DNA from 4 places in the Variovorax sp. YR752 genome. Region 1 is predicted to be linked to each of the others. Evidence: predicted binding sites of a transcription regulator. Region 1 holds the regulator's gene; each other region holds the start of a gene.
The links. The regulator sigma-54, encoded in region 1, starts transcription at its own class of promoters, with help from an activator protein. The targets are predictions, from matches to a motif close to TGGCANGNAANCTGCTTT.
Positions count from the first base shown of each region.

Region 2: the regulator sigma-54 is predicted to act here: its motif matches at 1,530-1,547, upstream of pedF (cytochrome c-550 PedF).
Region 3: the regulator sigma-54 is predicted to act here: its motif matches at 1,481-1,498, upstream of AAG801_RS00320 (transglutaminase family protein).
Region 4: the regulator sigma-54 is predicted to act here: its motif matches at 1,076-1,093, upstream of AAG801_RS38810 (TorF family putative porin).

Region 1 is NZ_CALRZC010000070.1:30,847-34,015, reverse strand. Features, by position in the region: gene lptB (LPS export ABC transporter ATP-binding protein) at 1-273, shown strand, start outside; gene rpoN (RNA polymerase factor sigma-54) at 291-1,883, shown strand; gene AAG801_RS17995 (phospholipase D family protein) at 1,894-3,169, shown strand, end outside.
Region 2 is NZ_CALRZC010000043.1:4,078-7,246, reverse strand. Features, by position in the region: gene AAG801_RS12815 (sigma-54-dependent Fis family transcriptional regulator) at 1-1,361, opposite strand, end outside; gene pedF (cytochrome c-550 PedF) at 1,588-2,070, shown strand; gene AAG801_RS12805 (transporter substrate-binding domain-containing protein) at 2,070-2,888, shown strand; gene AAG801_RS12800 (4Fe-4S dicluster domain-containing protein) at 3,023-3,169, shown strand, end outside.
Region 3 is NZ_CALRZC010000001.1:68,151-71,319, forward strand. Features, by position in the region: gene AAG801_RS00315 (DNA internalization-related competence protein ComEC/Rec2) at 1-1,402, opposite strand, end outside; gene AAG801_RS00320 (transglutaminase family protein) at 1,572-3,169, shown strand, end outside.
Region 4 is NZ_CALRZC010000322.1:2,723-5,891, reverse strand. Features, by position in the region: gene AAG801_RS38820 (protocatechuate 4,5-dioxygenase subunit alpha) at 1-101, shown strand, start outside; gene AAG801_RS38815 (class III extradiol dioxygenase family protein) at 104-952, shown strand; gene AAG801_RS38810 (TorF family putative porin) at 1,138-1,878, shown strand; gene AAG801_RS38805 (P-II family nitrogen regulator) at 1,900-2,238, shown strand; gene amt (ammonium transporter) at 2,262-3,169, shown strand, end outside.

The DNA of each region.
Region 1 (3,169 bases):
CTGGCCACGCAGCCGCGCTTCATCCTGCTGGACGAGCCCTTCGCCGGCATCGACCCGATTGCCGTGATCGAGATCCAGCGGATCATCAGTTTCCTGAAAGAGCGCGGCATCGGCGTGCTCATCACCGACCACAACGTGCGTGAAACGCTGGGCATCTGCGATCACGCGTTCATCATCAGCGACGGGCACGTGCTGGCACAAGGCACACCCTCGGAGATCGTCGACAACGCCGAGGTACGCAGGGTGTACCTGGGCGAGCACTTCCGCATGTAAGGGAGGGGCGCGTCCTCATGAAGCAAGGGCTGTCCCTTCGCGTCTCGCAGCATCTGGCGCTCACGCCGCAGCTGCAGCAGTCCATTCGCCTGCTCCAACTTTCCACGCTCGAACTGAGCCAGGAGGTGGAGCAGATGCTGGACGAGAACCCGTTCCTCGAACGCACCGCGGAAGAAGCCGCGCGCGAGGAGTTCGGGCTCGATGCTGTCGACACGCCCGTGCCGCGCGACGATGGCGGTGACACCGGCGAGGGCGATTTCGCCCCGGTGCCGGCCTCCAGCGCGACGACCACTTCGAGCGAAACCACCTCGACCCCCGACTCCGACGGCCCCGCCGCCGAGATCACCGAGCGCGAGCCCGACTGGGAAGGCGACGGCACCGTCGAGATGGCGCCCGACGACAGCGAGTGGGGCAGCGATGCGCCCGCACGCCAGAACAACCTCGGCGACGACGAACGTGCCGACGCCACCGAACTTGCGCGCAGCCAGGAGTCGCTGCAGTCGTTCCTGCACCGCCAGGCGCTGACCCTGCGGCTCAACGAAAACGACTGCGCCGCGCTGCGCTTCCTGATCGAATCGCTCAACGACGACGGCTACCTCGAAGACTCGCTGCCCGCATTGGCCTCGGGCCTGGCAGGCGACGACAACGACCAGTTCGACGACCTGGTGCACCACTTCCAGGTGGCGCTCGGCCTGCTGCAGAGCCTGGAGCCCGTCGGCGTCGGCGCGCGCGACCTCGGCGAATGCCTGAGCATCCAGCTGAAGGCGCTCGCGAACGAAGACGAGACCGAGGCCGAAGCGCTCATCCGCAAGACCGCCATCGCGATCTGCAAGCAGCCGATGGAGCTGCTCGCGCGGCGCGACTTCAAGCGCCTGGCCACGCTCACGCGCACCAACGAAGAGCTGGTGCGCTCGGCGCTGCAGATCATTGCGCGCCTGGAGCCCAAGCCGGGCCGCCGCTTCGTGGACGTCGAGCGCAACATCGTCGTGCCCGACGTGATCGTCACCAAGACGGGCCGCGGCACCAACATCAAGTTCCGCGTCATGCTGAACCCCGAGGTCATGCCGCGCCTGCGCGTGCACGACATCTACGCCGGCGCGCTCAAGGCGCACAAGGGCGAGGGCAGCCAGGCGCTGTCGCAGCGGCTGCAGGAGGCGCGCTGGTTCATCAAGAACATCCAGCAGCGCTTCGACACCATCCTGCGCGTGAGCAACGCCATCGTCGAGCGGCAGAAGAGCTACTTCGTGCACGGCGAGCTGGCCATGCGCCCACTGGTGCTGCGCGAGATTGCCGACGAACTGGGCCTGCACGAATCGACCATCTCGCGCGTGACCACGGCCAAGTACATGTCGACGCCCTTTGGCACGGTCGAGCTCAAGTACTTCTTCGGCTCGGCGCTGGGCACCGAGACCGGCGGCAACGCGTCGAGCACTGCGGTGCGCGCGCTCATCAAGCAGTTCGTGAGTTCCGAGAGCATCAAGAAGCCGCTGTCGGACAGCCAGATTTCCGAGATGCTGAAGGAGCAGGGCATCGAGTGCGCGCGCCGCACCGTGGCCAAGTACCGCGAGGCGCTGCGCATCGCGCCCGCCAACCTGCGCAAGGCCCTGTAGAAAGCCCACGATGACCCATCGCCTGCTGTCGCGCTGTGGGCATTGGGTTGTCGTCATCGCAACCGTGTTGCTGTTCACCGGCTGCGCCACGCTGCCCGACGAAGCGCCGCGCGCGCCCACCCAGGCCATCGCCGTCTCGGCCGACACTGCGCTCGGCAAGATCGCGCTGGCCTCGCAGCCCGACCCCGACCTCAGCGGCTTTCGCCTCATGCCCGGCGGCGACTTCGCCTTCGACACGCGGCTGCAGCTCGCGCGCCGCGCGCAGCGCACGCTCGACGTGCAGTACTACCAGATCGAGAACGACGAGACCGGCCGCTACCTGCTGCGCACCCTGCGCGACGCGGCCCAGCGCGGCGTGCGCGTGCGCCTGCTGATGGACGACCTGTACACGTCCGGCGAAGACGAGCTGCTGCTCGGCCTGGCTGCCACGCCGAACGTCGAGCTGCGCCTGTTCAATCCGTTCCCGGCCGGGCGCGGCAGCCTGCTCAGGCGCTTCACCGCTTCGCTGTTCGATTTCAGCCGCGTCAATCGCCGCATGCACAACAAGCTCTTCATCGCCGACGGCGCGATGGCGGTGGCGGGCGGGCGCAACATCGGCAACCAGTACTTCCGCCGCACCTCGGGCCAGAACTTCATCGATCTCGACACCTTCGTCACGGGCGCATTGATCCCGCGCCTGGGCGTGCTGTTCGACCAGTACTGGAACAGCCCGCACGTGCGCCCGATCGGCTCGGTCGTGCGCACCGACCTGCCGCGCGAAGAGCTGCAGCGCCGCTTCGATGCCGCCACCGGGCCCGACACCACGCCGCCGCCGCCCAAGCCTGCACCCAACGACCTGCTCGGCTACAGCCCGGTGGCCGACGACCTCGACGCCGGCAAGCTCGGCCTGATCTGGACCACCGCCGAGGCCTACGCCGATTCGCCCGATCGCGTGATCGGCAAGACCGCGTCGTATGGCGGCGTGCCGCTGCTCGACGTCGACAGCGTGCGCTACAACGTGGTCGAGCAGATGCGCCGCGCGCGCAGCGAGGTGACGCTGGTCTCGCCCTACCTGATTCCGGGCGCGTCGGGGCTGGAGGTGATGCGCGAGATCCGCGGGCGCAACGTCAAGATCAGCGTGGTCACCAACTCGCTCGCCGCCACCGACGAGCCGCTGGTCCACACCGCCTACCGCCGCTACCGCGCCGACATGCTCGCGCTGGGCGCGGAGCTGCACGAGCTGAGTTCCGCGCGCACGCGGCGCAGCGTGCGGCTGGGTCTGTTCGGCACGTCGGTGGGCCGGCTGC
Region 2 (3,169 bases), on a different contig from region 1:
ATCTCGTCGAGGAACAGCGTGCCGCCGTTGGCCTGCACGATGCGGCCGACCGCGCCCTTGCGCCGTGCGCCGGTGAAGGCGCCTTCGTCGTAGCCGAACAGCTCGGCCTCGATCAGCGACTCGGGGATGGACGCGCAGTTCACCGCCACGAAGGCCTGCTTGGCGCGGTTCGACTCCTGGTGCACCGCACGCGCGAGCAGTTCCTTGCCGGTGCCCGTCTCGCCGAGGATCAGCAGCGGGATGTCGCGGTTGAGGATGCGCCTGACCTTCTGCACCACCGTCTGGATCTGCGCATCGCCGGTCTGCAGGAACTGCAGGCCGGCGGGTGCCTTGGCCACGGCTTCGCCGGAGTGCGTCGGCGCTGGCGCCGAGGCGCGCGGCACGCCGCTGCTGCTGGTGTCGTCGAAGCCCTCGGGCAGGCCACCGAACACGCGGCGCGACGACCAGTCGATGCGCGCGCTGACCTGGAAGCGCAGGCCGGTGGGCACCGACAGCGTCATCGGCACCGGCAGCGGCGCGCGGAAGTGGTCGTGCACCGCCGCCACGGTGGTGCCGAACAGCGTCGTCAGCGTGTGGCCGCGCAGCGAGATGCCGGTCATCGCGAGCTGGTCGAGCGCGCTGCGGTTGGCGCCGAGGATCTTGCCGTCGGAGCCGACGACGATGATGCCCTCGAGCAGCGTGCCGATGAACTCGGCACGGCTGTGGAAGTGCAGGCGCAGCCGGTTGCTGTAGTCGTCCGAGAGCCAGTGGTTCTCGATCATGCGCGCCGACATGCGCACCAGCCCCATGGTGTGCTGGTGGTAGCTGCGCTGGTCACCCGACACGTCGAGCACGCCGAGCATGTTGCCGCGCGGGTCGAAGATCGGCGCCGCCGAGCAGGTCAGGAAGTGGTTGGCGTGCATGAAGTGCTCGTCGGCGTGGACGAGCGTCGGCCGCTCCTCGAACAGCGCGGTGCCGATCGCGTTCGTGCCCTTGCTCTGCTCGGCCCAGTTGACGCCGGGCTGCAGTGCGACCTTGCCGGCACGTTCGAGGAAGTCGTTGTCGCCGATCGAGTGCAGGATGGTGCCGTTCGCATCGGTCAACACGATCATGCTCTCGGTGTTGACGATCTGCTCGTAGAGCATCTCCATCACCGGTGCGGCGTGCGCGAACAGGCGCTGGTTGCGCTCGCGCGCAACGTTCAGGTCGCTGCGCATCAGCGGCGCGTAGTCGGGCCGCTCGATGCGCGTCAGCCCGAGTGCCGCGCAGCGCTCGTGCGACTGCTGGATCAGCCCGTCGCGCGCGGGCTGGCTCGATGGCGGCGGCGCCGCGGCGTCGCTTGCGCCCCAGTTGCGGTGGCCCGAATTCCGGCTCGTGGACATGACTTCCGTTTCCTTGCCTGCGTGTCGAGCAGGTTGTCTGCGTCGGCTTCATCGTCGTGCGCACAAGCGCACGTTGGAGGCGACTGTCGGCCCGGCGGACCGGTTTGTCCACCGAGGGACAGCACGGACAGCAATGGCCCGACTGTTCACGTTTGCAACACCTTTGCATGGCATGACGTTTGCAGACGGCGAGCCCATTCCAAACCGACCGTCCAGGAGACAAGCCATGTTCCGCACTCGTTCCCGCCATCGACTCCTCATTGCCGGCGCACTGCTGATCGGCGCCGCTTGCCCGGGCGCCGCCTGGGCGCACGGCGACGTCACGCCGCAGGCGGTAGACACCACCGGCCTGCCCAAGCTCGGCGACGCCTGGCGTGCCGAGAACCCGTTCCGCAAGAACGATGCGGCGGTGAAGATCGGCACCTCCGCCTACAACCAGAACTGCGCGCGCTGCCACGGCCTGGAGGCGATCTCCGGCGGCATCGCGCCCGACCTGCGCAAGCTCGACAACGAGTGCGCCACGCTGAAGGACGAGAAGAAGAAGGCGGCCTGCGTGAAGGAGATCGACGAGTACTTCGCCAGCACCGTGCGCAAGGGCCGCACCCGCAACGGCGCGGTCTACATGCCGCCTTTCGAAGGGATGATGAACCAGGAGGCGGTCTGGTCGATCAAGGCCTACCTGGAAACGCGCCGCGAGAAGCCGTTGTGATGCGCCGGCGCCAGGTGCTCGAAGCGGCAGTCCTCGCCGCGCTGCCGAGGCTGCTCTCGGCCACGCCGCTGGACAAGGTCAGGGCGCGAGGCGTGCTGACCGTGGCGATCTACAAGGACATGCCGCCCTTCCATGCCGAGGGGGCGGGCATCGATGTCGAACTGGCAGCCGCACTCGCCGAATCGCTGGGCGTCAAGCTCTCGCTGCTGCCCTTCGCAGCCGACGAGAGCATGGAGGACGACCTGCGCCACATGGTCTGGCGCGGCCACTACCTCGGCTTCGGCCCGGCCGACGTGATGCTGCACGTCCCGGTGGACCGCCCGCTGATGCAGGGCAGCCCGCAGGTCAGCATCTTCGCGCCGTACTGGCGCGAGCGCGTCGCCATCGCGCGCAACCTCGAGCAGCTGCCGGTGCTCGAGTCGCTCGGGCAGCTCGCCGGCAAGGCAGTGGCGGTGCCCGGCCAGTCGATGGCCGGCTGGCTGCTGATCGGCGCGGACGGTGGCGCGCTGCGCGACAACCTGCGCACCCAGTGGAAGGACGGCGTCGAGGCGGCGCTCGCCCTGAAGCGCGGCGAGGTGCCGGCGGCCGCCGGGCTGCTCTCCGAACTGCAGGCGGTGCTGCGCGGCGATGCACGCTTCGCCATCGAGCCGCTGCCCTCACCGCGCGCACCGCGTGACGGCTGGGCGGTGGGCATGGCGGTGAAGAAGGACGCCACCGAACTGGCGCAAGCCCTTCAATCCGCGGTCAACCAGCTGGCCGGCAGTGGCCGCCTGGCGGAGATCTTCGCCCGCGCCAACCTGGCCTGGCGCCCTGTCTGACCGAAAGGCTCCGGCGCTGTGACGCGCTGGAGCAAATCCTAGGGTTTCCCCCGGATGGTGACTCTCGCCCGGCCTCAGCAAGCTATGCAGAGTCGTGCATAGCACGCGCTGACGCCCAAACCCGAGGAAGCCTCATGCAGAAGACGCTCCACATCAACCCGGAAAAATGTACCGGGTGTCTCCAGTGCGAGATGGCCTGTTCGTTCGAGAACTACGGCACCTACGCCACGGCCAAGTCGCGCATCAAGGTGTTCGACTTCCATCACACCGGCCGCAAGGTG
Region 3 (3,169 bases), on a different contig from region 1:
CCGCCACGCCGAGCATCGCCAGCGGCGTGATCACCAGCGTCACCCACGGGATCGCGATCGCATTGGCCACCAACCCGACGGCCGACACCTGCTGGAACAGCAGCAGGCTCAGCGGCGCGAGCGCCAGCGTGATGGTCCATTGCTCGCGGAAGAAGCGACGCAGCCTCGTGAGCGCCCCCACCCTGCCCTCGCCCGGCACGGCCGTCGCCGAGGCGAACAGCACCGCCACCGCGACGAAGCTGAGCCAGAAACCGGCCTGCAACAGCGCCCACGGGTCGGCGGCCACCACGACCGCCGCCGTCAGCAACCAGACATGCGGCCACGGCCAGCGCCTGCCGGTGAGGCGCAGCAGCGCCACGGCCGCGAGCATCCAGACTGTGCGCTGCGAGGGCACGCCCCATCCGCTGAAGAGCGCATAGAGCGCGGCCAGCAGCAGCCCACCCGCGAGCGCGGCCTGCTGCGCGGGCAGCCACAGCATGAGCCGGCTGCTGCGCCGCCAGAGCGCGCCCACGACATGTGCCGCGAACCACGCGAACAAGGTGATGTGCAGGCCCGAGATCGACATCAGATGCGCCACACCGGTGGCGCGGAACACGTCCCAGTCGGCACGGTCGATGGCGCCCTGGTCGCCCGTGACCAGGGCGGCGATCACGCCGGCCTGCCGCCGGTCGTCCACGCGTGCGAAGACCGCATCGCGCACGGCCTCACGCGCTCGCTCGATGGGATGCAGCCACGTGGTGCCCAGGAGCTGCGGCGCGGGGTCACGAGCCCCAACGCGCACATGGCCCTGGGCATGCACGCCCTGCTCCCACGCCCACAGCTCGCTGTCGAAGCCGTGCGGATTGAGGTTGCCGTGCGGCGCGCGCAGGCGCACGGTCAGTTGCCAGCGCTGACCGGCGTGCACCTCGCCCACGGGGCGCGCCGTGGACGCGCGCCGTTCGACGGGCTGCTCCCACACACCGCTGTGTTCGCCGTACCAGGCAAGCGCGATGCGTGAGGGCACCACAGGCGGCACAGCGCCGCGCGAGGCCTCGGCCCATTGCGCCGTCTCCACATCGAAACGGAAGCGTGTTCCGATCTCGCTGTGCTGCGGCATCTGCGAGACCACGCCCGTGAGCCGCAGGTCGCGCCCTTCGAGCTGCGGGCTCAGCGCCCCATCCGCATAGGCCGTCGCGCGCCATCCGGCCAGCCCTGCACCGGCCATCGCGCCACAGGCCAGCGACAGCATCAGCACGATCAGCCGACTCCCACGCCATCGCCACAACAGCCATCCGCCGCCGAGCCCCACGAGCAGCAACGCGGCGTAAACGCCGGCCTCCCACAGCTGCGGCTGGCGCAGCTGCAAGGCCGCGCCGAGCAGCGTGCCGCCGAGCGCAACGAAGGCCCCCGACCCACCCGCCACCGCGCCGGACGCACGCCGCGACCGACCTTCAGACACCTCTGAAACCATGATGCAAACCCTCCCCCAACTCGCGCTCGATGGCGCGTTAATTGCTTGGCAACTGGGCTAGTATGCGTCTCACCAGAGACATCTTTTCGATGCAACCTCGCTGCACTGCACGCCCCTACGCATGTCCATTCACGCCGCACTCCACCACGTCACCCACTACACATACGACCGCCTGGTGCAGTTGGGCCCGCAAGTCGTGCGACTGCGCCCCGCGCCCCATTGCCGCAGCAATGTGATCTCGTATTCGCTGCGGGTCGAACCGGCCGAGCACTTCGTCAACTGGATGCAGGACCCGTTCGCCAACTACCAGGCGCGGCTCGTGTTCCCCGAAAAAACGCGCGAGTTCAAGGTCACGGTCGACCTCGTGGTCGAGATGGCGGTCTACAACCCCTTCGACTTCTTTCTCGAGCCGCAGGCCGAGAACTTCCCGTTCAAGTACACGGCCTCGCAGGCCGAAGAGCTGGCGCCCTACCTCGTGGCCGACCCGGTCACGCCGCTGCTGGAGGCCTACCTCGACAAGGTCGATCGCAAGGAGCAGCGCACCATCGACTTCCTGGTCGGCATCAACCAGCAGGTGCAGCAGGACGTCAACTACCTCATCCGCATGGAGCCCGGCGTGCAGACGCCGGAAGAAACGCTCACCAATGGCAGCGGCTCGTGCCGCGACTCGGGCTGGCTGCTGGTGCAGCTGCTGCGCCACATGGGCCTGGCCGCGCGCTTCGTCTCGGGCTACCTGATCCAGCTCACGCCCGACGTGAAGGCCCTCGATGGCCCGAGCGGCACCACAGTCGACTTCACCGACCTGCACGCCTGGTGCGAGGTGTTCCTGCCGGGCGCCGGCTGGATTGGCCTCGATGCCACGTCGGGCCTCATGGCCGGTGAAGGCCACATTCCGCTGGCCTGCACGCCCTCGCCGTCGAGCGCCGCGCCCATCGAGGGCGGCGTCGACGAATCCGAGGTCGAGTTCAGCCACGAGATGAAGGTCACGCGCATCTACGAATCGCCGCGCGTCACCAAGCCCTACACCGAAGAACAATGGGCCGAGGTGCTCGCGCTCGGCGACGCGGTCGATGCGCGCCTGAACGCCGGCGACGTGCGCCTCACGATGGGCGGCGAGCCGACCTACGTGGCCACCAGCGACCGCGACGCGCCCGAATGGAACACCGACGCGCTCGGCCCCACCAAGCGCGGCTACGCCACCGAGCTCGTGCACAAGCTGCGCGCCGAGTACGGCCAGGGCGGCTTCCTGCATTTCGGCCAGGGCAAGTGGTACCCGGGCGAGCAGCTGCCGCGCTGGGCACTGTCGATCTTCTGGCGCGCCGACGGCCAGACGCTGTGGCACGACCCCGAGCTGTTCGCCGACGAGCGCGTGCCCACGCACTACACGAGCGAAGACGCACGCCGTTTCACCACCGTGCTGGCGCACAAGCTGGGCCTCACCGAGCGCTACATGCAGCCCGGCTACGAAGACACCTACTACTACCTCTGGCGCGAACGCCGCCTGCCGGTGAACGTCGACCCCTTCGACTCCAAGCTCGACGACGAACTCGAACGCGTGCGCCTGCGCCGCGTGTTCACGCAGAAGCTCGACGCAGTCATCGGCTACATGCTGCCCATCGAACCCGGCAACGCGAACAGCGACACGCCCGCGCTCGCCGGCCCCGGCTGGAAGACCGGCCCCTGGTTCCTGCGCGACGACCGCCTGTTCCTGATCCCGGG
Region 4 (3,169 bases), on a different contig from region 1:
CCGGCATCTTCGGCCTGGACGTGCAGGACCTGGGCGCGCAGCAGACCGGCATGACCAAGGATGCCTTCAAGGCGAAGCTGCTCGCCGCCGCCAGGAGCTGACCATGGCCAGGATCATCGGCGGCATCATGACTTCGCACGTGCCGGCCATCGGCCGTGCGATCGCCCGCAACCTGCAGGGCGACCCGTACTTCAAGCCCTGGTTCGATGGCTTCCCGCCGGTGCACCAGTGGCTGGCCGAAGTGAAGCCGGACGTGGCGGTGGTGGTCTACAACGACCATGGCCTGAACTTCTTCCTCGACAAGATGCCGACCTTCGCGGTCGGCGCCGCGCCCGAGTACCGCAATGCCGACGAGGGCTGGGGCATCCCGGTCGTGCCGCCCTTCCGCGGCGACCCGGAACTCTCGTGGCACCTGATCGAATCGCTGGTGCGTGACGAGTTCGACATCACGACCTGTCAGGAAATGCTCGTCGACCACGCCTTCACCTTGCCGATGGCACTGCTGTGGCCCGGGCAGGGCGCCTGGCCGGTGCGCACCGTGCCGGTGTGCATCAACACCGTGCAGTTCCCGTTGCCGAGCGCGGCGCGCTGCTGGAAGCTCGGCGAGGCGATCGGCCGCGCCATCGAGGGCTGGAACAGCGACGCGAAGGTCGTCGTGATCGGTACCGGTGGCCTGTCGCACCAGCTCGACGGCGAACGCGCCGGCTTCATCAACAAGGAATTTGATCGGCGCTTCATGGACAGCCTGGTGCGCGACCCGCAATGGGCGACGCGCTACACCAACCATGAACTGGTGGAGAAGGCGGGCACGCAGGGCATCGAACTGCTGATGTGGTTGGTCACTCGCGCCGCACTCACCGGCCGGGTGAGCCGGCTGCATTCGAACTACCACATTCCCCTCTCCAACACGGCGGCCGGCCTGCTGCTGCTCGAGAACCAGCCGCTCGGCTGAGCGACGCGCTCCCGCGGGCGCACCAATTCGGACCCTCGCGCCGAACTGCACCTGCGTGGTGCATTTTGGCGCGCTGCCACGTGCGCGTGCGCCGTCGTGGGGTGTTGCGCCGTCTCGCAGGCGTGGCACAGAAGCTGCAGAACGGAACGGCAGTCAACGCGCCATCCGACTCTGGAGGAACCTCGATGAAGAAGCCCGACCTGCTTGCGGCACTGGCCGCGGCCGCACTCACCGTGCTGCCGTCGCTGTCGTACGCGCAGTTCTCCGGAAATATCGGCCTGACGACCGACTACCGCTACCGCGGTATCTCGCAGACGCGGCTGAAACCCGCGCTGCAAGGCGGCGTCGACTACGGCCTGCCGGCCGGTTTCTACATCGGCGCGTGGGCGTCGACGATCAAGTGGATCGACGACATTCCCGGCGGCGACAGCAGCGTCGAGATCGACCTGTACGGCGGCGTGAAGGGCGAGGTCGTGCCCGGCCTCGGTTTCGACGTCGGCGTGCTGCGCTACGAGTACCCGAGCAACAACCTGAACCCCAGCGCCAGCACCACCGAGCTGTACGGCGCGCTGACCTACGGCCTGCTGACCGGCAAGTACTCGCACGCCGTGACCAACACCTTCGGCAACGCGGACAGCAAGAACAGCTTCTATTTCGACCTGTCGGCCACTTTCGATGTCGGCAGCGGTTTCGTCGTCGTGCCGCACGTCGGCTACCAGAAGATCAAGGGCCCGGCGGAGGACGCTGCGAGCTACACCGACTACTCGATCACCTTGACCAAGGATCTCGGCGCCGGCCTCTCGGTGAGCGGCGCCATCGTCGGCACCGACGCCGACAAGGATTTCTACGTGCCGGGGGCCGATGCGAACAGCAGCAAGTTCCTCGGCAAGACCGCGGGCGTTCTGTCCGTGAAGTACGTTTTCTGAACCACCCCACTGGAGACGACCATGAAGATGGTGACCGCGATCGTCAAGCCGTTCAAGCTCGACGAAGTGCGTGAGGCCCTCAGCGCCATTGGCGTGCAGGGCATCACGGTGACCGAAGTGAAAGGCTTCGGTCGCCAAAAGGGCCACACCGAGCTGTACCGCGGTGCGGAGTACGTTGTTGACTTCCTGCCGAAGGTGAAGATCGAGGCCGCCGTCGACGACGGCATCGTCGATCGCGTCATCGAGGCGATCGAGGGTGCCGCGCGCACCGGCAAGATCGGCGACGGCAAGGTGTTCGTGTCGTCGCTGGAGCAGGTCGTCCGCATTCGCACGGGCGAGACCGGCAAGGACGCTCTCTGAGCGAAGGACCACAAGAGACAACCATGAAGAAACTCATTGCGACTCTTGCCCTGGGCCTCGCGGTCCTGGGCTTCTCGGGGGCCGTGCTGGCCCAGGCGGCGTCCGCGCCGGAGGCGGCGGCGTCGATGGCGGCCGTGGCCGAGGCTGCGGCACCCGCCGCGTCTGCGGCCGAGGCGGCTCCGGCCGCTGCGCCGGTGGCCAACAAGGGCGACGTGGCCTGGATGATCGTGGCCACGCTGCTGGTCATCCTGATGACGGTGCCCGGCCTCGCGCTGTTCTATGGCGGCCTGGTGCGCAGCAAGAACATGCTGTCGGTGCTGATGCAGGTGATGGTCACCTTCTCGATGATCGTCGTGCTGTGGTTCATCTACGGCTACAGCCTGGCGTTCACCGAAGGCAATGCCTACATCGGCGGCTTCGACCGGTTGTTCATGAAGGGCCTGTTCGATCCCGCGGCCGGCACCTTCGCGATGGGCGCGACGTTCAGCAAGGGCGTCTACATCCCTGAACTGCTGTTCGCCGCATTCCAGGCGACCTTCGCCGGCATCACCTGCTGCCTGATCGTCGGCGCCTTCGCCGAGCGCATCAAGTTCAGCGCGGTGCTGCTGTTCATGGCGCTGTGGTTCACCTTCAGCTATGCGCCGATCGCGCACATGGTCTGGTTCTGGATGGGCCCGGACGCCTACGCCAGCGCCGACCTGGTCGACGGGCTGAACGCCAAGGCTGGCCTGATCTGGCAGTGGGGCGGCCTGGACTTCGCCGGCGGCACGGTGGTGCACATCAACGCCGCGGTGGCCGGCTTGGTCGGTGCCTACATGGTCGGCAAGCGCGTCGGCTACGGCAAGGAAGCCTTCACGCCGCACTCGCTGACGCTGACCATGGTCGGCGCCTCGATGCTGTGGGTGGGCTGGTTCGGCTTCAACGCCGGCTC